Regions from separate parts of the Paenibacillus sp. EB106-06-01-XG199 genome, predicted to be linked through region 4. Evidence: riboswitches for the same ligand, from Rfam matches in the RefSeq annotation. Region 4 holds a riboswitch; each other region holds the start of a gene.
What was found. Region 4 has a riboswitch for cyclic di-GMP ahead of AC3WT9_RS24505 (anti-repressor SinI family protein). Riboswitches for the same ligand answer to the same signal wherever they lie in the genome.
Positions count from the first base shown of each region.

Region 1 (5,255 bases), on a different contig from region 4:
TTCACCTTCAGCACATCACCTTGAGCACTAAATACTGCGGGTTTCTCATTAAGCTCATGAGGATGGAACGTCACTGAATCGTTAGACTTGACGGGACTGTTGTAACCATCCAGGATGAACCGTACTTGCCGGCTGTCATATGGAAGGCTCTTGAAATAGTAGGTCCAGTGCAGCTTGCCGGCTTGTTCTGTTGATCTGACAGTGTAGCCGAAGGAAGTGTCGGTAATATATCCGGACTTGTAACGGTTGATTCTTGAAACTTCTTCACCTTTCTCATCCTCAAAATGGAACATGAGCCCAAGAGCGTTATTAAGATTGGCAGAAATAAGGCTGGCTGCCTCTCCAGTAAGCGAGGTGTTGAATTTCAGTGTGACACCTGCAGGTGTATGCATTACTTGATCCATCTCCAGCTTCATCCCATCCGGAGTTTTATAGACATGGTCCTTCAAATCTGTGGTTACCGATAATGCCTGTGCTGCGGTCATATCTGCTTCATAGCTAAAACTCCAGTCTCCGGCGACTACCTTTTCTGTTTCACTGTTTGAAGCCAGTTCATGAATATTGCCTTGAATAACTACGGTGCTTCCTGGGCCTTCATCAGGGAATACGTAAGTCAACAGCAGAGAGGCTTGACCAGAGTTTCCATAAATGTCACTGGCCAAGGGCATGATCTCTTTCAGTTCTCCGATGTTGTGTCCTTGTTCATCATGGATTTCCAATTGGCTGGTATTAAATTTGGACATTGCGTCGTTGGCAGCATGTCCGGTTTTATCCGTAATGCTAATGTTAAGCACCAAACGGGTAGGATCAGCCACTACGTCCTGCAGGACAAAGGTATAGCCTTTATCGGTTTTCTCTATGCCAGGCTGCTGCACCACTCCGAGTATTTTGGCGTCCAGAAGACCAAGCTCTGCCCACTGGTTGGCAAGGAGGAACGGCTTCTGTGGAGGGTTGGACAGCGTCTCTGACACTGTACCTGATTTGCCTATAAAGAACAGTAATGAAGCAATTCCTATCACTGCAGCAACAGTGCTGCCCCACTTTAAACCTCCTTTTAGGGTGCGGCCCGTTTGCATTCCGGATATCTCGGATAATTGTTGCCCGGAGGCAGGCAGTATCTCTGTATTGCGAACTTGTTCCATAACGCGCTCTGTGAAATCATCAGCTAGATTAGAGCTTGTATACAATTGTGAATCCGTCAATAGATCGTTATCAGTGCCGGACAAGTCATTGTGATTGGTGTAAGCCCATTTTTTCATTGGAACCCTCCCTGGATTTCGACCATTGTTTCTTCAGCTTTTGACGGGCGCGGTGGAGACAATTTTTGACCTGATGCATAGGCATTCCCGTTATCGCTGAGATTTCCTCATAGGATAATTCATTGGTATAGCGAAGCAGCAGTACAATCCGGTATCGTTCTGGAAGCTTGGACAATTTCCGGTGCATTTCAAGCTCGTCTTCCTTACGCATATACTGCTCTTCAGGGGTTGGCCCGCGATCCTTCTCCTCCAGTAAGTTACTGCTTGTTAGGCCTGGGGATTTCCGCCTTTTCAGTGACCTGAAGTGGTTGATCGCAATGGCGTACAGCCAAGCCGCAAAGCTTGATTGGCTATGATGCCCGCGGAGTTTCTGGTATGCCTTAATAAATGTTTCCTGGGCCAAATCCTGTGCATCCTGGTGACTGGCGCCCATACCGAGCAGCAGACGATACAAGCTTGACTTGTATTTGTCTACAAGTACCGCAAAGGCCTCCCGGTTGCCCTGCAGCACTTCGGCAATGATTTGTTCGTCGTTTTCCTGTGCCTTCATCCAGTGCCTCCAATTGATTTATTTGTATATAAGACGCACCAGCGCCACAATATTTCTCACTTTTAATAAAAAAGAAAGATTATGTTCAGATCATACTACACATTGCAGGGGGAAGAGAGAATGAAACAAGACGAAGCAATCCGTCAGGTAGGCCTGGCCGTAAAGGGTGATCCGGCAGTCAGGGCGGTATTTCTGAAAGGCGCACATGCCAGAGGAGAGCAGGATGCTTACTCGGATGTTGATTTGTACTGTTTGGTCCACAGCGAGGGCTTGACAGATTTTTTAGCGCGCAGAATATCCCATATGGAGAGCTATAAACCACTGATATTCTGGTCAAACGGATCTATGCACTATCGTAGCCAAACAGATACAGCGAACAATATTTGAATGTGAGAAAAAAGGAGGATAATGACTGCTATTGTCGAATTATAAATTTAGATAGATAATAAATACCAAAATATGTTTGTGATTCGGAAGCGCCAGCTGATGAACAAAGGCAACTCCGCCGAAAGGCGGAAGACGCAAAGCCACCGGTCTAAACCGCTCACGAAAGCGGCATGACAGCGGGGACGCTCATGTAGTTTGGTTTTTTGTTGTCTAAATACAACAAAAGGAGAATAAAAAAACATGTTTTTGAAGATTCGCCACAAATTGAGGCCAGGCTTAACGTTTATTCTGGCTGCGGTCTTGGCTGCAGGCCCCCTGATTGCCACTCCGGTCCACGCAGCTGCGAAGTACACTTTTACGGATGTCAAAACTGCATATAACATGCCGCTTGACTACAACTACAAGTTCACAGGTGACACGATCGCTTCACTGGAGAAGGATAGCAAAGGGGCTTATCAGCTGTACTTACATAACTGGAAGAAGAAGACGACGGAGAAGGTCACTTCAACTAACACGTTCAAAACGAACTTGCAGCTCCTGGGAGACAGTGTTTATTATTATGAGTCCACAATTGAAGTGACTAAGCAAATTAATATCTACCCGAAGAAGCTGGTACAGTACAATTTGAAAACCAAAAAAACAAGCGAGCTTCCGCTGGAAGTGAATAATCCGGAATTACTCGGTGTGGGTGATAAATATTATGCACACAGCAGTAGCTCATATTTTTACTTCACTAACAAAACGACGCTGGAAACCCAGACCATTAATGATCTCGGTTTTGATCAGGTCTACCAGTTTGTAGATGACAAGTTCATCTATAGCAAATGGGACACCGGCACGTTGTATCTGTATGATCTGCCAAGTTCAAAAACAACTGAGATTTATAAGCTGAAAGAAAATGAATCCTTCAACCTCGTAGCTTCGAATGGTAAAGATATTGTCTGGATGATTGACTCCAAAGAAGTGGATACTGCCGGCAAGACCAAAAATTACTTCATTTATATGACGATGGACCGCAGTAAAGCCGGAGCCCCGGTAAAAGTATTGCTTAAACGTGAATGGGTTATTGGCGACCGGAATGATCTATTAATCGTGGGTGACAATTATGCGGTGTTCTCGGAAATGATGAACAATAAACTGTTAGCCCGCGGAGTGAACCTCCGAAACGGGGAACTCTTTTTGCTTGGGGAACGAAACCGCAGTGCGGACAATTTTGTGTATTTTAATAAAGACACTTTGATCTCACGCGACGCGAATGACTATATTGTGCTTCGTACAATAGTCAGAACACCATAAATAAATTTTTAGAAACTATCAAAAAAAAGTGCAATTTGATGATAGCAGTAAAGCGGTAAATCTTGGGTATTAACCTATTTCCAATGAATCCCGCAATCACAAATTGAAAAAAACAACTAGAGGAGTGCGTTAAAAAATGATCGCAGAAACTAAAATGTACCCGGAATTCAACACCATCTTCATCAGCTTACATGGATTTGCCGAATTGGCTGAAACGGTAAAAGAAGTGGAAATATTCGAGGCGTCCATGCCGACCTTGCCGATTCACGAGATGTCTCTGATTATTGACTGCAATGATATGGCGCCCTTCAAGCCGGAGATATTGCCGGTTCTGGAACGCTGCTATGTGCTGTATAACGGATTTAAACATGCGGTTCTGGTGAATCCGAAGAAAGTGGTAGCCAAATCTCAATTACAGAGAGTAGCTCCAAGCGCCGGATTTAAAGGACATTTTGTGGACACGGTGGAAGAGGCATGGGCAATCGTTAAATCCTAAATCCTAAATCGTATATCCTAAATCTAAGCAGAGGGTGGTCGACCATGGCTAATGTCAAAATAATAAGCACCGAAGTGTACCATCCTGCCTATAAGATCAGCAATGAGGAATTGGCTCTGCAGGCCGGATCTTCAGCGGACAAGCTTATCGGCATTTGGGAGTTCTTTGGCCGTAAGAATCGTTATTACGCGGCGGACTATGAAGAGAGCACGCTTTATATGGCTATTGAAGCATCCAAAAGGCTATTGAAGAGCTGCGGGCTCAGCGGAAGCGATTTGGATATGATCGTATTCTCCTCAGGAACACATGATTTCAGCGCTCCGACAGATGCTGCATTTGTGCATCAGGCGCTGGAGGGTAAAGATTCCTGCATTATCTATGACAGCAATGCCAACTGTGTAGGTATGGTTGTCGCTGCTGACCAAGCAGCCCGATCCATGATATCCACTCCCAGAGTTAGATACGCACTCATTGTAGGGTCGGAGCAGATTGCCCGTTTCTACAAAGAAGGTGACCTGGCGTCCAAGGGCCTGTGCGGAGATGCAGCCTGTGCGGTTCTGCTGGAGAGAGTGGAGGATACGGACTCCGGCCTGATAGATTCGGCGTACTACACCAATACGCAGAAGGCGGAGGATATGCAGTTCCCTGCCGGAGGCATGACACAAATGTACGGAGAACATCTGTCGCTTGAAGAGAAAAAAATCTATCTTCATCCGGAGTACAATGTCAATGTGGCTTTCCCGACAGCGGTATCCAATATTGAGCAGCTGCTTCAGGAACATGGCTATACTAAAAGTGATGTGAAGCACTATATCCTTAGTCAGTTAAACTTGAGCGTCATTAAAGATATCGCGGGCAAGCTGGACGAGGAGCTCGTTAAATTCCCTTACATTGGGGATATTTATGGCTACACAGGCACAAGCAGTCCATTTATCACCCTTCACCATGCGATTAAGGACGGTACGCTGGTCCCCGGCGACTTGTTCTTTATGTGGTCGGTAGGCGCGGGTATTACGAGTTGTGCTACCTTGTGGAGACTCTAACATCACTATTACAGTAATGGAACGCGATAGAAAAACAACGAAAGCCTGCGCTTTGCCGCAGGCTTTTTTGTGTGTTTTCGCCGGGGCGAGCCATCTATATAAGTTGAACTAAAGAACTACCTAGAGGCAAAAGCAGCGGAGGGGGATTTTGGAACTGGAGGAACGGTAGTGTCCGCCTTTGTCTTCGGATTTCTACCGCCAATAGCGGTTAAAATCAAGAAATC
Region 1 is NZ_JBYTDQ010000002.1:380,824-386,078, reverse strand. It holds gene AC3WT9_RS07650 (DUF4179 domain-containing protein) at 1-1,259, opposite strand, end outside; gene AC3WT9_RS07645 (RNA polymerase sigma factor) at 1,228-1,809, opposite strand; gene AC3WT9_RS07640 (hypothetical protein) at 1,930-2,196, shown strand; cyclic di-GMP riboswitch class I at 2,295-2,386, shown strand; gene AC3WT9_RS07635 (hypothetical protein) at 2,437-3,492, shown strand; gene AC3WT9_RS07630 (hypothetical protein) at 3,629-3,988, shown strand; gene AC3WT9_RS07625 (ketoacyl-ACP synthase III) at 4,033-5,031, shown strand.
Region 1: another riboswitch for cyclic di-GMP. It lies ahead of AC3WT9_RS07635 (hypothetical protein); the one in region 4 lies ahead of AC3WT9_RS24505 (anti-repressor SinI family protein).

Region 2 (5,255 bases), on a different contig from region 4:
GTCATGGTATATACCCATTTACTCTGCGTTCGGGACAATATGACCGGGTCTGGCAGTTCTCCGCTTTCACCGATCCCGATCGGCTTGCCGTCAGCCAGCTTCAGCAGCTTCTCATAATAAGACTGTCTGTAGTCATTGTTATAAATATCCGCCGCCAGAACGTCAACCTTCCCGGCACCCGGATAATACGGCTCATAGCTATCGGACCACTCATTGGGCGCATTCGGATTCCATACCCAAAGGAGATTATCCAGCTTGTGAACATTCGCCAGACGGTTATACATAATGTCCCAAAGTTCGGTGAAGTTGTCCTTCTGCCCCCACCAGAACCAGTTGCCGTTCATCTCATGATAAGGGCGCCATAAGACAGGCACTCCCGCATCGCGCAGGTCTCCCAAATATTCGGCCACCTCATCAAGCTCAGCGATCAGGTTCTTATACTGTGGGGTACCCGGCGTAACATAAGCATTAAAATCCTCTTGGCTCAGGCTCATATGCACATTAGCCCATTCCGGGGAGGTACCCGGCAAATTCTGATGGAAGGTCATCGCCACAATTCCACCGCCTTGATGCCATTTGATCGCACTCTTCACGACATTCTGGCGCTGCTTCACGATGGTGTACTCCGGCTGGTTGTTAATCGCTCCCAGCTCATAACCATGTAATACGGCATATTGTCCGCTTGCATGCTTCAGCTTATTGTTGAATTCATCCGGGGTCTCCAAATAGTCATGCTGCCCGGATATCATTCCCTTGCCTCCAAGATCAACCAGATAGCTGAGCAGACCGGCAGCCTCCTCCGAAGCTGAGGGATTGATAGGAGTGATGGCAGCAGCAGGTGTAACTATCGTCCGGGGAACCGGAAGACTCCTCGCTTCTGACCAAGGCAGCAGGGAAAATATTAATATAAGCGGTAAAATCGTATTAAACAGGCGGTACTTGCGGTAAGTGTTCAAATCGTAATCTCCTTTCTCCAGGGAACTACCGCCACGGCACACAGGATGCGTTCCTATGCAGATTCATACATCCCGAGGCCAAATGGGGGCTATAGCTTAGTAGCCCTGCTGATAAGCAGGGCCACTAAGAGTGGACTTTAGGAATTATAATTGTAACGTCTTAACCAGCACCCGCCGGTGAATACAGAAGCTAACCAGTCGCTCTGCTTAGGAAGCGGAAGGAAGAAACAGGGCGCTCGCAGGAACAGTACCCTTCACTTGGCTTGGGCTTTCCCACATTAGACGCGCTCTGGCATCCCCTTGATTCTCGTAATACTCCACTTTAATATCATATAGCTGCCCGGCATTCAGGCTGATGCTTCCCATGCGTTCGGTTCCACTCTGTTTCATCCAGCTGTCAATCACAAGACTGTCATTGACCCAAACGCGGATGCCGTCATCTGAAGTAGTATAGATTGTGTACGTTTCACTGTAGAGCGGCTTAATCTTGCCGCTCCAGCGTACGGAGAAGAAATCGATGCCGATTGCAGCATCCGGGGTGCCTTGACGCCAATTGAAATCAAGAATGGCGTCGTTACGTACAAGTGCCGGAGTGCCTGACAGCAGCATATTATTGAAATATTCTGCCTTTAGTCCATTCTCAGCAGGTGCTGCTGTCGGTGTTGGCACTGGTGTTGGTGCTGCTGTCGTTTGCACCGGTGTTGGCGTTGGAGCTGGCATCGGTGTTGGTGCTGCCGTTGGCATTGGTGCTGGCGTCGGTGTTGGCGTTGGTGCTGGCGTCGGTGTTGGTGTTGCCGTTGGCACCGGTGTTGGCGTTGCTGTCGGTGTTGGCACCGGTGTTGGTGCTGCCGTTGCCGTTGAGGCTGGTGCTGCTGTCGCCGCTAAAGCCGGTTTTGCAATCAGGCTGAGTGTACTGTCCAATTCTGTCTGGCTGGCAGCAGCTGCCCCGGCATTCACAAACAATGCGCTGGCCGGAACCGTCACTTTGGCTTGGCTTTGACTTTGCCACATTAAGCGGATATTCGCATCGCCGGCATTCTCGTAATACTCAACCTTGATGTCGTACAACTGACCGCCTGTTAAAGCGATGCTTCCGGTACGCTCGGCTCCGCTCTGTTTCATCCAGCTGTCAATGACAGCTTTACCGTTAATATAAACGCGGATACCGTCATCCGAAGTGGTAAAAAACTGATAAGTCTCACTATACGTTGGCTTGATTTGACCGGTCCAGCGGACGGAGAAGGAATCTATACCGATTGAAGGATCCGGCGAACCCTGGCGCCAGTTAAAATTAAGCAATGCATCATTGCGCACCAAGGCGGGCGTACCGGAAAGCGTCATGTTTTTGAAGTACTCTCCCTTAAGTCCGCTCACCACAGGCGCTTCCACTGAATCATTAGAGTCAGGCGTTGGTACAGGTGCTGGCGTAACCTTAGGTGTTGGCGTTGCCGTAGATGTTGCCGTTGGTGTTGGCGTCGATGTTGCCGTTGGCGTTGGCGTCGGTGTTGCCGTTGGCGTTGGCGTCGGTGTTGCCGTCGGTGTTGGCGCAGTGGCCGGTGCACTCCAACTCTTATATTGATCCCGGGTCAGTGTATAGCTATCGCTCATGAAACTCTTAATCGTAGTTGTGCTGTTTTTCTCATAGAGCATTTTTCCCCAGTTCATCATGAAAACGAAATTTTTCTGGGAGAGCTTCAGTTTGGCCGTGCTGGGCATCTCACCGTTCTCACCAATACCTATCGGTTTACCGGCAGCCAGACTAAGCAAACTGTCATAGTACTTATTCATATAATCGTTATCATATATATCTGCTGCAAGAACATCCACTTTGCTTGCGCCCGGATAGGTCAGCGCATAAGGATCGGACCAGGCATTCGGTGCATTAGGGTTCCATACCCACAACAGATTGTTTAATTGATGAACGTTCACGAAACGGTCATACATAATATTCCACAGTTCAGCAAAATTACTTTTCTTCCCCCACCAGAACCAGTTGCCGTTCATTTCATGATAAGGTCTCCAAAGTACAGGAACGCCCGCATCCCGCAAGCTTTTAAGAGACACCGCCACTTTATCCAGATCCGTGATCAGGCTGGCGTATTCTGTCGTGCCCGGCGTTACATACCTGTTAAATTCCGCTTGGGTGAGCGGCTTCTGCACATTGGACCAGAGGTACGCCGTCCCCGGCAGATTCTGATGAAAGGTCATTGTGACAATGCCGCCGTTCTTGTACCAGTTGATCGCGCTGTTCACCACATTCTTGCGCTGCGAAGCAGCCGTACTCTCCGACTGGCCGCTAATTACGCCAAGCTCATATCCGTGAAGAGCAGCATATTCTCCGCTTGTTCCCTTCAGCTTGTTGCTGAATTCATCCGGGCTCTCCAAATAATCGTGCTGTCCAGTGATAATCCCTTTTCCGGTAATGGAATAGAGATTACTAAGCAGCTTGACAGCTTCGGCTGAAGCGTCCGGATTAACCGGCACTGCTGTGCTTGATGAGGCTTCTGCGGTTGAAGGCGACAGCCCAAACCCTAAAGGCACAGTGGTTAACAATATGGCAAGAGACAACAATGTGGACAGCAGACGAGACTTACGGTAAGTTTTCAAAATTATCTTCCTTTCGGTAGCCAGGCTGCCACTCTTGCGAAGGCCCTATGGCTTTGCGTCCCTATCTTTCGATTAGGTTTGCCTTGTCGTTTTGGAAGGATTTATCCCTCTTACCGTAAGTATCGTCCCTATGAAGTTTTTATTTAGAGCATTAATAAAAATAGATTAATAAATGGTTCTAAATGCCTGTTTTAGATTTGCAACAATTGGTTAAATAGATTATTTAGGCCTACGAGATAAACTGTTGCAAAGCTATATCTTCCCAATCCAAGGTGATGCGGATGTTATCCTCTTCTACCAGTTCCGAACCGGTCTGTACCTCAATAAACTCTACATCCGTCAGCGCAAGGATCGCATGTTTGGTGCCTTCCGGTATACGAACCACATCTCCTGCCTTGACATTATGCATCTTCTCATTAATCACAATGCTTGCTTCACCGCTGACAAATGTCCAGATTTCACTTCGTTTATGGTGCAGCTGGTAACTGATATTTTTACCCTCTTCGATAAAAATCCGTTTGGTCAGCACTTCATTTCCCTCATCGTATTTCACATAATCTATGACTTTATAATGGCCCCAGCGGCGTTCTTCGTACATCGGTCTTTGTTCAAAAGACTTCAGCACTTCCTTGATTCTCGGACTCTCCGCTTTATGGGTAACCAAAATCCCGTCCGGGCTGGCAGCGATAATCAGATCCTTCGCACCGATCACCGTAATCGGAATATCCAGCTCATTAATCAGGCATGTGCCTTCGGAATCCGCCGTCACGAACCCTTTGCCTACATGATTGCTGTTCATTTCTTCAGTTAGCGTGTTCCAGGTTCCCAGATCCTTCCAGAACCCGGCATAAGGCTGAACTACGATTTTCTCCTCTTTTTCCACCACTTCATAGTCAAAGCTGATGGAAGCAAGCAGTTTGTACTGCTTCTGCAGTTCCTCATAGTTCAGCGGCAATCCCTTACGCTGCAGAATATCAAGCAGATAACCCAGGCGGAACGCGAACACGCCGCAGTTCCAGAGGGCATTCCGGCTGATCAGTTCCTCGGCCTGCTCACGGTCAGGTTTCTCCTGGAAGTGGCTTACCTGCAGATAGCCGCTTGCTCCCGCCTCAGCGCTGGTAGGAATGATGTATCCGTATTTTTCTGAAGCATGCTCGGGTACTACACCCATTAGCGCCAGGTTCGCTCCGCTCTCCTGCATCGTTTGCTCAAGCTGCACTACTGTATCGAAGAAGGCGGCTTCCACATAAGGATCGACCGGGAGGATGGCCACGGTCTCGCTTGGCGAAACGCCTTCCATGGAATACAGGTAGGCTGCTGTCAGGGCAATCGCCGGAAACGTATCGCGGCGTTCCGGCTCAACGATGATAGGCACCTCGCTGCCAAGCTGGCTCTGAATCATTTCCACCTGGCTGCGGCCGGTAGCCAGATAAGCCGAACCCGACATATTAGCTTCCTCCAGCTGCCGCCATACCCGTTGCACCATGGATTCCGGTTCCCCCGTTGGGCTCTCAAGTACCTTCAGAAATTGCTTCGAACGTGAATCGTTAGACAATGGCCAGAGACGTTTACCTGAACCGCCTGATAGAAGTACCAGTTTCATATGGAACCCTCCTCATTATGTGTTGACGCAAAAATATCGGATTGTTATTGTGAGCTACGAGCTAAACAGCAACCTCGAGATGCTAGAAT
Region 2 is NZ_JBYTDQ010000008.1:221,202-226,456, reverse strand. It holds gene AC3WT9_RS26045 (glycosyl hydrolase) at 1-956, opposite strand, end outside; gene AC3WT9_RS26040 (PA14 domain-containing protein) at 1,164-3,563, opposite strand; cyclic di-GMP riboswitch class I at 3,576-3,656, opposite strand; gene AC3WT9_RS26035 (sugar phosphate nucleotidyltransferase) at 3,793-5,166, opposite strand.
Region 2: another riboswitch for cyclic di-GMP. It lies ahead of AC3WT9_RS26040 (PA14 domain-containing protein); the one in region 4 lies ahead of AC3WT9_RS24505 (anti-repressor SinI family protein).

Region 3 (5,255 bases), on a different contig from region 4:
GAAGAAAAACATTGCTTTGCTTATATTTCTGGTTATAGTCTGGGGGATCAATTGGCCGCTGTCCAAGATTGCTCTAGCCTACGCTCCGCCCTTGTTGTTTGCCGGAATCCGTACGGTTATTGCCGGAGTGATCCTCATTGTTGCTGCGCTTCCTAAAAGGAAGGCCCTTCAGTTCAGCAAGCTATGGCCGGTCTATCTGACCTCGGCCTTTCTCAGCATCGTTTTCTATTACGGGTTCCAGACGATCGGCCTGCAGTATATGCCCTCAGGGCTGTTCTCGGCCATTGTCTTTCTGCAGCCTGTGCTGCTCGGTATCTTTGCCTGGATCTGGCTGGGAGAGCGTATGTACGGAATGAAGATGTTCGGCTTGCTGCTTGGTTTTCTCGGGGTAGCTGCGCTCAGCATTGGCGGATTTACCGGAAGTATCTCCGCCTTGGGTGTAGGGCTTGCCCTGGCCAGCGCACTCAGCTGGGCCTTGGCGACCGTGTACACGAAACGAAATGCGGTGCGGGTAGATATGCTGTGGATGACGGCAATGCAGATCATGATCGGGGGCGTCATCTTGCTGGCTGCCGGTTCGGCTGTGGAGAGCTGGTCTGATATTACGTGGAACAGCGCCTTTATCGTGAACACGTTGTTCATTGCGGTGTTCGTCATTGCGCTGGGGTGGATGGTTTATTTCAAGCTGATCAATGAGGGAGAGGCCAGCAAGGTCGGTTCATTCACCTTCCTGATTCCGCTGATCTCGATCGGGTCAAGTGTAGTATTATTAAATGAGCGGATTACGCTGAATCTGGTAGTGGGTATGCTGCTGATCGTATGCAGCATTATTCTGGTGAATGTTAAGATAGGCCGGGCCGCACGGCGGCTGACAGGTTAAGACAGGGGGATAAGCATGTATATTCAGACGGATGGGCAAACGGCGCATGATAATTATAAGCTGCTGATCGGCAGCATTGTGCCCAGGCCGATTGCCTTTGTAACCTCGGTGGATGAAGCGGGAATCGTGAATGCCGCTCCGTTCAGCTTTTTTAATATTGTAAATGATGATCCGCCTATGGTCATGTTCTCCTGTGTCCGCAAAGCAGGCGGAGAAATGAAGCATACGCCGCGCAATATAGCGGCGAATAAGGAATTTGTGGTCCATATCGTCGATGAGGATAATATCGCTGCAGTCAACCATACCTCAATCAATGCACCCGGCGGAATCAGCGAACTTGAGCTGGCCGGGCTGACGGCGGTACCCGGACAAGCCGTCAAGGTCCCGCGCGTACAGGAATGTAAGATTGCGATGGAATGCCGGCTGGTGCAGCTTGTGGAGCTCGGACATTGCGATATGGTTATCGGCGAAGTGCTTGGCTTTCATGTAGAGGATGAGCTGGTTCATAACGGCCGAATTGATGTCGGCAAGCTGAAGCCGGTCAGCCGTCTGGCCGGCGCGTCTTATGCAGCAATTGGCCGGACGTTCGAGCTGGACAGACCTCAGTATGAATCTGTCACGGCCAATCCCAAAATAGAAGAATTATAAGTTCAATCTATATAGATCAGATATTTTAGGCAGAGGAAGGCTACTGCGCCTGATTTCTTAACCGCAGGCTTTGGGCAGTGAAGACAAGTTCTTCATCTGTCCCGCTGATCTTGGCGGTGTATTCTCCAATCGTAACTTCGCTGTTGCAGATTTTGCGGACTGTAATATTTTTGCCGGCGGTAAGCACTGATTTCTCGGAGGACTGCTTCCCTACAGTCTGTGCGCTGATGGAGCCTGCCGCCTCGACTGTGGAGTCCGTGCATTCCGCTTCGTTCATTACGAAACGGACATTGCCGGAAGAGAACAGCTGGCTGTGCAGAATACCCTCCTTATGAACATGGAGATCTCCGCCGGATTTAATAATGCTATGCTGTGACGAGGCGATGTCGATCCGTGTATTCTCCTCCTGCATCCCGGATATGGCGTCATGCAAATCCTGCAACAGCTTCAGAAAGGTGCTTAGTACAGCATCCGTGAAAAAATCGGTGAACTGCCCCGGGTGCAGGAATACCTCCAGCATATGTCTCAATTGCTTGGTGTCGATAGGATAATCGGGATTCATCCCGGCAATAACCTCCTGGAGATCACTGATCAGGCCGGGGAGATGGTCATATTTGCTTTCCAGCAGCAGCATAACGACCAGACCGTATTTTACGGTTTGCTGGCGTGATTGGACGGTATTCGCCAACTGCTGCGACGCTTTTCTCAGACTGGTCATTTCCTCCATCAAGAGAGCGGAGTACATGCAGAGGCGGTTATGTCTCGCTCCATAATGACCGGAGTACAATTGGCTGCTGACAACCTTGCCCTGGACAAAAATGCTTCCGGTAGCAGTGATTGTCGCATGTGTAACGTCGCCGTATATGTATACATTTCCCAAAGCCTCAAGGATGGTCTGGTTTCCGATATCATTGGTGGCGACCACATCACCCGGGAACATCATTTTGGCGGCTTCGGGGTCCATGTCCCCGGGAACAAGATATGTCTGGGGAAAATCAAAAACCTTGCGGTTCAGACCAGATCCCGTTAAGCGGGGCCTTCCCTGGCGGAGGGAGGCGATCCCGCCGTCCGCCAGCAGGGTTGTACATTCTTTAGTGACCAGCTGAATATCTTGCGGCGGCGGGGAGGGAATAATTCCGCCATACACGTCGATGCCGGGCACTCCCTCTTCTGCAGGCAGCTTACGGGCAATGACCTCTCCCTCCTGGACAAAGGGAACCCTTGGATGGTTCAGGAAATCTGCAGGATCGGCAGTCCGAATGAATTCATATTCCCTGTCCTCGGCAAATAACAGCTCCAGCCGGGCATTTTTGCCGGGAATAGGGGCTTTACCCTCTGCGATGCAGACCGGGAGATAGGTAGGGTTGTTCAGCTCTGCATAAAGAGCCGGAATATTGAGCTCGCGCATAATGGAGCTTTTCTTGAAGCCGGCGATAATCTGGTCCACCGTAAGGGTGGACAGCAGCAGGCCGCAATTTGGTTCCGCCCGGACCGTGACATCTGCTGCAGCCGGGGAGCTGGCGAGCTTCCAGGCGTACTTTTCTGCACGGTAGAGCGTGAAGTAGGCCTTCAGTCTATCTTCGGATACAGTGATCTGATACTGCGGCTTCTCGCAAATCTCCCAGGTGATACGGTCCGTGGGGGTTACCTCCGTAGGATCTGTCACCGTCTTCCGGTTAATATTCAACACCACAGGGTGAACGGAGGAAATGACAGCGGGTTTGCCGCCGGGCAGAGGAGGAGTAATAAATATTTGGTTGTTCTGTACGATAATACGTCCGTTCTTATCCTCATCTCCCTCACGGAGCGGCTTAACCTGCACTGAGGGCAGAGCCGGAAGATCGGGGTTACCGATTGGCGTTGTGGTATGAAATACATGCCCGAATTTTTTCTCGATGATATGCTGTGGCATTACTCTAACCTCGCTTCTTCGTATAATCAATGGTATCTGTACAGAAAAGAGCATCATGGACTATGATAGATTGTCTTCACCTACCGGTACCCAAGTCACATCTCAATTGGCAGCCTGGCGACCATGAATGGATAGTCTCACATTCTTAGGCCCATCGCTTTGCGTCCTGCCCTTTCGGGAAGTTTGCCTTTAAAAAAATAGATCAATGATATACATTCAGCATGAGGTCATTTAATCGACTCAAATCGACAGGGAATGTTCAATACTGGGTTGGTTGCCAATATAATTCTACAAACAAGCTTAATTCTAGTACTTTAGTATTAATTTTTCAACTTAATAATAATAAATCTCTCTGGTATCCCTTTAAAAGGGACGGCTTTGAGTCCAAGCGATATTACAAGCAAAAACGACCCTGCCTTCATCTCAAAGGACAGGGTCGTTTCTGCAAAAAAAGGACGCTCCCAAGCTTATAGCTTGTGGGAGAGCCCTCTTTTGACAAGATGTACGGCGCGCGCGCTTCCGGACCGGACGGAGGCTGGTGCCGGTATAACTGTAGCTGCATAATCGGCCCGTTCAATTTCCTCCAGCACCCGGTTCAGATGGGAGAAGACGGCTCCGAGATCGCGGACTGCTGTCAGCGAGCATTGACCCTGCAGCTCGGAGAACCAGGCAAACTGCAGATCCCGGGCGCGGCGCAGCGCTTCGGGGAGCGAACGGGTGCATTCGGCATCGGATAAAGTTTTGGTTCCATACAGGGCGATGCAGTCTGCGGTTGCCGTTACGACCTCTGTCATCCAGTCAGCTGCGGCATAATGTGCAGGCAGGAGGGAAATCTCCTCGGCGATCTCCTTGACGTAGCGGTGAACCTTCTGCAGATGCGAGGTTGCCTGTGTCAATGACCGCAGTCCGCTGCGGCATTGATAATGGGATAACGTATAGTGCAGCTCTTTCTGCTGCTTGTCGCTCTTCGCCAGCAGTTGTCCGGAACGGACCAGCCTCTCTGGAGCCTGCTTGGAGCTGCTGCTCTCTGCGGCGAGTCCAGTTAAGGCATCGGCCAGCTGCTGGGTCCCTTCCAGTGCCAGGCGTTTCACCTTGACGAACCCCCCGGGGGGAACGATAATCATATTTATTATTAAGGCAATCAGCACGCCGATTAAGGTCTCCGCGACTCTCCACACGATATAAGGGTCCTGATAAAAGGTCAATGCCAGCACGGAGGTCACACCGACCTGGGAAACGGCTTGAATGTTAATCCGGCAGGCGGTGGCCACACCGATGCCGATCAGCAGCATCAGCAGAATAGACAGTGCCCCCACGTCGAAGAAATGGCCCACGAGCAGGCTGACAATTCCACCGAGCACAACGCCCATCAGACGGTAAATCCCTTTTTCCAGTGAAGCCTTGACGCTTCCTTGGGTGATAAGAATTGCGGCAAGCGGTGCAAAGTATAAATAACTGTCGCCGTGCAGGCTATGAACCGCAAGCCAGGAGAGTGAAGCAGCAATCGTAACGCGTATCATATATAGAGATAATCCGAATTTTTCAAGGCGGTCCTGCAACCCCTCGTTCATGTTAGTCATCTTCTTTCAACATAAATAAGAGAACATTTTTAGGTTTTCAGCAATTTTCATTATAGCACTCAAAAACAACAATAACGGGTACAGTTTTTACGAACTTGTTAAGTTTCTGCGCTGCATTTAACATTGTAAGCTATCGCATATATTGCATTAATCCTATATGCTATATATATTGAAGTGTGTCGAAGGAAGGGAGGAATTGTCGCTTATCAGCGCTGAGCATGCCACTTTAGATTGT
Region 3 is NZ_JBYTDQ010000006.1:384,077-389,331, forward strand. It holds gene AC3WT9_RS22970 (DMT family transporter) at 1-880, shown strand, start outside; gene AC3WT9_RS22975 (flavin reductase family protein) at 896-1,528, shown strand; gene AC3WT9_RS22980 (flagellar assembly protein A) at 1,569-3,440, opposite strand; cyclic di-GMP riboswitch class I at 3,546-3,638, opposite strand; gene AC3WT9_RS22985 (FUSC family protein) at 3,908-5,011, opposite strand.
Region 3: another riboswitch for cyclic di-GMP. It lies ahead of AC3WT9_RS22980 (flagellar assembly protein A); the one in region 4 lies ahead of AC3WT9_RS24505 (anti-repressor SinI family protein).

Region 4 (5,255 bases):
AGGCTGTTTGATCCATCCAGAGCTTTGTAAGTGATTACATCTCCTGGTTTAAAAGATCCCTGACTCTGTTCACTCACCGGTTTGACGGCAATGACAGCCCCCGTCTGGATTCCAGGCTCCATGGAGCCTGAGAGCACCGTTAGAATCTCCTTGCCCAGAATCTTGGGCGTTCCGCCATTCATCCGGCTAGTGATTGCAGATACCAGCGTAAGTAGAAAAATAAGAATTAACGCATACATCAATAGGTTACGAGTCCATTTAAGTATCACTGGAGAGCACCGCCTTGGTTAGAATACGTCTTGCTTTTCGCCTGTTTTTACCGTTATGCTGTCAGGATTCGCGTCCGGGACAGGGGCTTCCGGCTCAGCAGCCTTATCAGGCTTTGCCTGCTCCTCAGCTTCAAGCTTCGCCTTCTCCTCGGCTTCGAGCTTCGCTTTCTCCTCAGCCTCGAGTTTCGCTTTCTCCTCGGCTTCGAGCTTCGCCTTCTTCTCAGACTCGAGTTTTGCTTTCTCCTCGGCTTCAAGCTTCGCCTTCTTCTCAGCCTCGAGCTTCGCTTTTTCCTCGGCTTCAAGCTTCGCCTTTTTCCCAGCTTCGAGCTTCGCCTTTTCTTCCGCTTCGAGCTTCGCCTTCTTCTCAGCCTCTTTCAGTCCTTGGATCACGTCAGCGGCCTCCGTATGCATCAGCGAGGTTTCGTCCGCATAACTCCTGGCCTGTTCGGCCGCGGTCGATGCCTGATGATAGGCTGCCTGCACATAAGCGTCCACTCTTCTGATGGAGCTTAACTTTCTAACCATCTCCTGAAATTCGCCCAGCGTCAGATTGGCTTGGCTGAGCAATTGTTCGAATACCGGGATAGCATTATTTTGTGCGGTTGTTAATTGATTAAAATCGACCTCATATGGAGAAAGTCTCTGGTTCACTTCATTGACTTGCTGCTCCAGCTCTAGTTGTGAGCGTGTTAGATAGCCTTGAAGCTCAGCTAAAAGGGCAGCCGCGCCGGCCGCAGCCTCACGCGTTTGTGCAGCAGCCTCTTGAATACCTCCAATACGTCCCTCTGCGGTCTCCGAGTCCGTATTCTTGTCCGTTATCTCCGCTAACGCCTCTCTCGCCGCTTCACGCTGCCAGGCAGCAAGCTTCATCGCCTCGCTGGCTTGGTTGGCAATGTGATCGACCGTACTTGGAAACACAAATGCTGTGGTGATATTGGAGGATTCGGTTGCTGCGACGTCAGTCAGCAATGCATACGTGGGCGTTGTAATTTGGCCGATGCCATAAGCCGAAATCACTACGATCCCTGCAATTTGGGGAAGCGTATACCGACGGATGTTTCTATTCCGGGAAGAACGTGAAAGCCTCACAGGAGCCTCTCCTTTAGCTGCTTGCAATTTCCTGCAAACAAGGTAATCTATTAACATCCAGCCTTTATGACGAACGTTATTCGTTCGTTATAAAGAACTATGACGTAAGTATATGCCATTACTCCTACAAATCAAAAATCGCATTTTGTTGCAATATTCTCAATAAAGAACAATTTATAGTTAACTTCCTGCTTTAAGCTTCATTTTCCTCAGTTTATCGTACTTTTTAACGAACGTTTTTTGCATGAAAAATCTAAATGATACCGCAGAGGAAACAAAAATAATGGGGATGTGGAGTGGAAACGACATAAAAGGGGGATCATTCATACCGGAACTGATTCTATAGTGCTTTGTCCGTCTTACGGTTATTTGATATACTGTAACAAAAAGTACGGAGGGACGTTTTTATCGTGCCAGATAATATGGGAAGTCGTATCCACCATCTCCGTCTGGAAAAAGGCTTGTCTCTTTCGGAGCTTGCGGATAAGGCTGATGTGGCGAAATCATACTTAAGCAATGTGGAAAGAAATATACAATCCAACCCCTCTATTCAATTTATTGAAAAAATCGCTGACGCACTTCAGGTGTCCATTCATGCGCTTCTTTACGGAGAGCCTTCCGGTGTACAAGAGTCACCTCTGGATGGAGAATGGTCCCGGCTCGTACTGGAAGCTATGGCTTCGGGTATAAGCAAGCGGGAATTCAAAGAGTTCTTGGACTATCAAAAATGGCGGCTGGAGCAGAAGGATTCCTGATTCATGCAGGTTCCCTCTCCTGCCGGTCATACAGAAAGGGCACAGCGGAGAGATCCGCTGTGCCCTTTCTGTATGTACAAAGCTATTAACAACCAACCGCTACATTGCCTGCAAAGTCTTCTCATTAAAAAATTGGCGGATTTCATCCGCTTGGATGCCAGCCTGCTTAGCCGACATCAGCAAATAGACCCATTCTAAATCCAGATCAACTGTCTGCAGTTCTCCGTTGTTCCCCTGGTTGGACTTATCCAAGAAATCTCCTCCTAAGATTACGCGTCCCCAGGCAGTCCGGCCGTCGTAGTATTTCTACATTAGACCCGAGACTTTGTGCCCCTGTCTTTCGGCAGGTTTACCCTTTACTGGATCCTTTACATGAAAGGATCTGGCTAGAAATTCATGAAACCGTTATCCGCAATAACATTATACAATATCTTACACGAAAAGTGTGTCGATTTATGGGAATATTGTATAAATGGAAACGGAAAATAATTGATTATTTTGCCAACTGCTTGTACGAATTACTCGATAATCCCAAAAAATTGTAGAACAAGCCTCTTTATCTATGTATGTATATATGAAAACTGAAAACAACATTTTTATTTCATTCATTTCAATCACACCGCCGCATTATTTTCATATAGTTAAGAAACCAAACTTATAATAGTTCTGTATGAATTAGGCACTGAATCATACCGTTTTGCGAACGGATTCAACCAAAGTATGAATTGATTACCCGGCTTGAAAGTTGCACAATAAGATGAGGAATGAAACCGCAAACATCGAAGCTCCACAAGGGCGCCGGCGAAATTTTGGCGCGCGTGGAGTTCATCCGTTAGGAGGATGTATTCATGGCAGCCAAAGATCCCTATAACGAAACTGTGTGGAGCAAGTATTACGGACCCAATTTGGGTTACATCCAAGAGAAATATGAGCAATTTGTAAAAGATCCAACTTTAGTAGAGCATAATTACCGCGATCTTTTCACCCGTTCCGGCCCCCCTCCATTGGCTCCCGATGCTGAACAGGCACCGCTGCCTGTGGTTTCAGGAGATACTGAGTGGCTTAGAAAGGCCGTAAGGGCATCCAAGCTGATCGCCAATATCCGCATACATGGCCATATGGCCGCCAATATCGACCCGCTGGACCGGGGAAACAATCCGATGGCGAAATATTTGGAGTACGAAACCTATGATCTGACCCGCGAGGATTTAATGGCTATGCCCGCCTCGCTGATCTGGGAGAATGCCCCGAATGACGTTCATACGGCCTGGGATGCCGTTCACCGGATGCGCCAGGCCTACACGCAGACCATTGCCTATGAATTCGGGCATGTGCGTGACGAGCAGGAGCTGCGCTGGCTGAACAGCCAGGCGGAATCTACCAGCTCTCCCGCGCCTCTAAACAACACAGAGCGCAAAGAATTGCTGAAAAGGCTGATTCAGGTAGAGCAGTTCGAAACTTTCCTTCATAAAACCTTTGTCGGCCAGAAACGCTTTAGCCTGGAAGGCAATGACGCCTTGGTGCCGATGCTGGATGAAATCGTGCGTGCTGCCGCTCATGACGGTGCCGAGCATATCCTGATGGGTATGGCGCATCGCGGACGGCTTAACGTCCTGGCTCATATCCTGGGCAAACCTTATGATATTATTTTCTCGGAATTCCATCATTCGCCGAACAAGGAGCTGTTCCCTTCCGAAGGCTCCATGGGCATTAACTACGGCTGGACCGGCGATGTGAAATATCATCTCGGCGCTGACCGCGCTGTCCGTGAAGGCGAAACCGTCCGTACACGGATCACTCTGGCCAACAATCCCAGCCACTTGGAATTCGTCAATCCGGTGGTCGAGGGCTTCACGCGTGCGGCCCAGGAAGACCGCAGCACTCCGGGTCTGCCTAAGCTAAACACCAATAAAGCCATGGCTGTGCTGATGCATGGCGATGCTGCCTTCCCGGGTGAAGGCATCGTGGCCGAAACCCTTAATATCGGCAAGCTTAAAGGTTATCAGAACGGCGGTACGGTGCATATTATCGTCAATAACCGGATCGGATTCACGACGGAAAGTGAGGATTCCCGTTCTACCCACTATGCCAGTGACCTGGCTAAGGGCTATGAAATTCCGATTGTGCATGTCAATGCCGATGATCCGGAGGCTTGCATTGCAGCCGTCCGTTTGGCCAGCGCCTACCGCAATCTGTTCAAGAAGGATTTCGTGATCGACTTGATCGGCTACCGCCGCCACGGACATAATGAAATGGATGATCCGGAAACGACACAGCCGATTGTTTATGGTAAAGTGCGCAATCATCCTACTGTATACAAAGTGTACGCGGAACGGTTACAGGAGGAGCGCGTCATCACGGTAGAAGACGTTACGGCAATGAATGCCGAAGCCGAAGGCGTACTGCAGCAAGCCTTTGATAAGATGAAGGAAGGCAAGCATAAGAACGCAGACGCCAAAACCTCAGTTGCCCTGGACAGCGCACCTACACCGCAGCGCCCTACAGCGGTTCCGCTTGACAACCTGCAGGAAATTAACCGGGAGCTGCTGTCGGTTCCGGACGGCTTCCAGGTCTATCCGAAGCTGGAGCGGATTCTACAGCGCCGCAAAGACGCTTTGAATGATGGAGAACGCGTGGACTGGGCACTCGCAGAAGCCCTCGCCTTCGCTACGATTCTGAAGGATGGCACACCGATTCGTCTCAGCGGCCAGGACTCCCAGCGCGGTACCTTCGCGCACCGCCATCTGGTGCTGCATGACAGTGACACAGGGGCACTTTTCTCTCCGCTGCATCAGCTTAAGGACTCCAGCGCCTCCTTCGGGGTGTACAACAGTCCGCTGTCGGAAGCGTCGGTGCTCGGGTATGAATACGGCTATAACGTGTTTGCCCCGGAAACCTTTGTCATCTGGGAAGCACAGTATGGTGATTTCGCCAACGCCGGACAGGTCATTATCGACCAGTTCATTGCTGCCGGACGCGCCAAATGGACCCAACGCAGCAACCTGGCGATTCTGCTGCCGCACGGCTACGAAGGCCAGGGGCCAGAGCATTCCAGCGGAAGGCTGGAACGGTTCTTGCAGCTGTCGGCTGAAGAGAACTGGACCGTAGCCAATCTGACCTGTGCGTCTCAGTATTTCCATCT
Region 4 is NZ_JBYTDQ010000007.1:268,706-273,960, forward strand. It holds gene sipW (signal peptidase I SipW) at 1-269, opposite strand, end outside; gene AC3WT9_RS24495 (hypothetical protein) at 288-1,358, opposite strand; gene AC3WT9_RS24500 (helix-turn-helix domain-containing protein) at 1,781-2,113, shown strand; gene AC3WT9_RS24505 (anti-repressor SinI family protein) at 2,213-2,365, opposite strand; cyclic di-GMP riboswitch class I at 2,393-2,477, opposite strand; gene AC3WT9_RS24510 (2-oxoglutarate dehydrogenase E1 component) at 2,962-5,255, shown strand, end outside.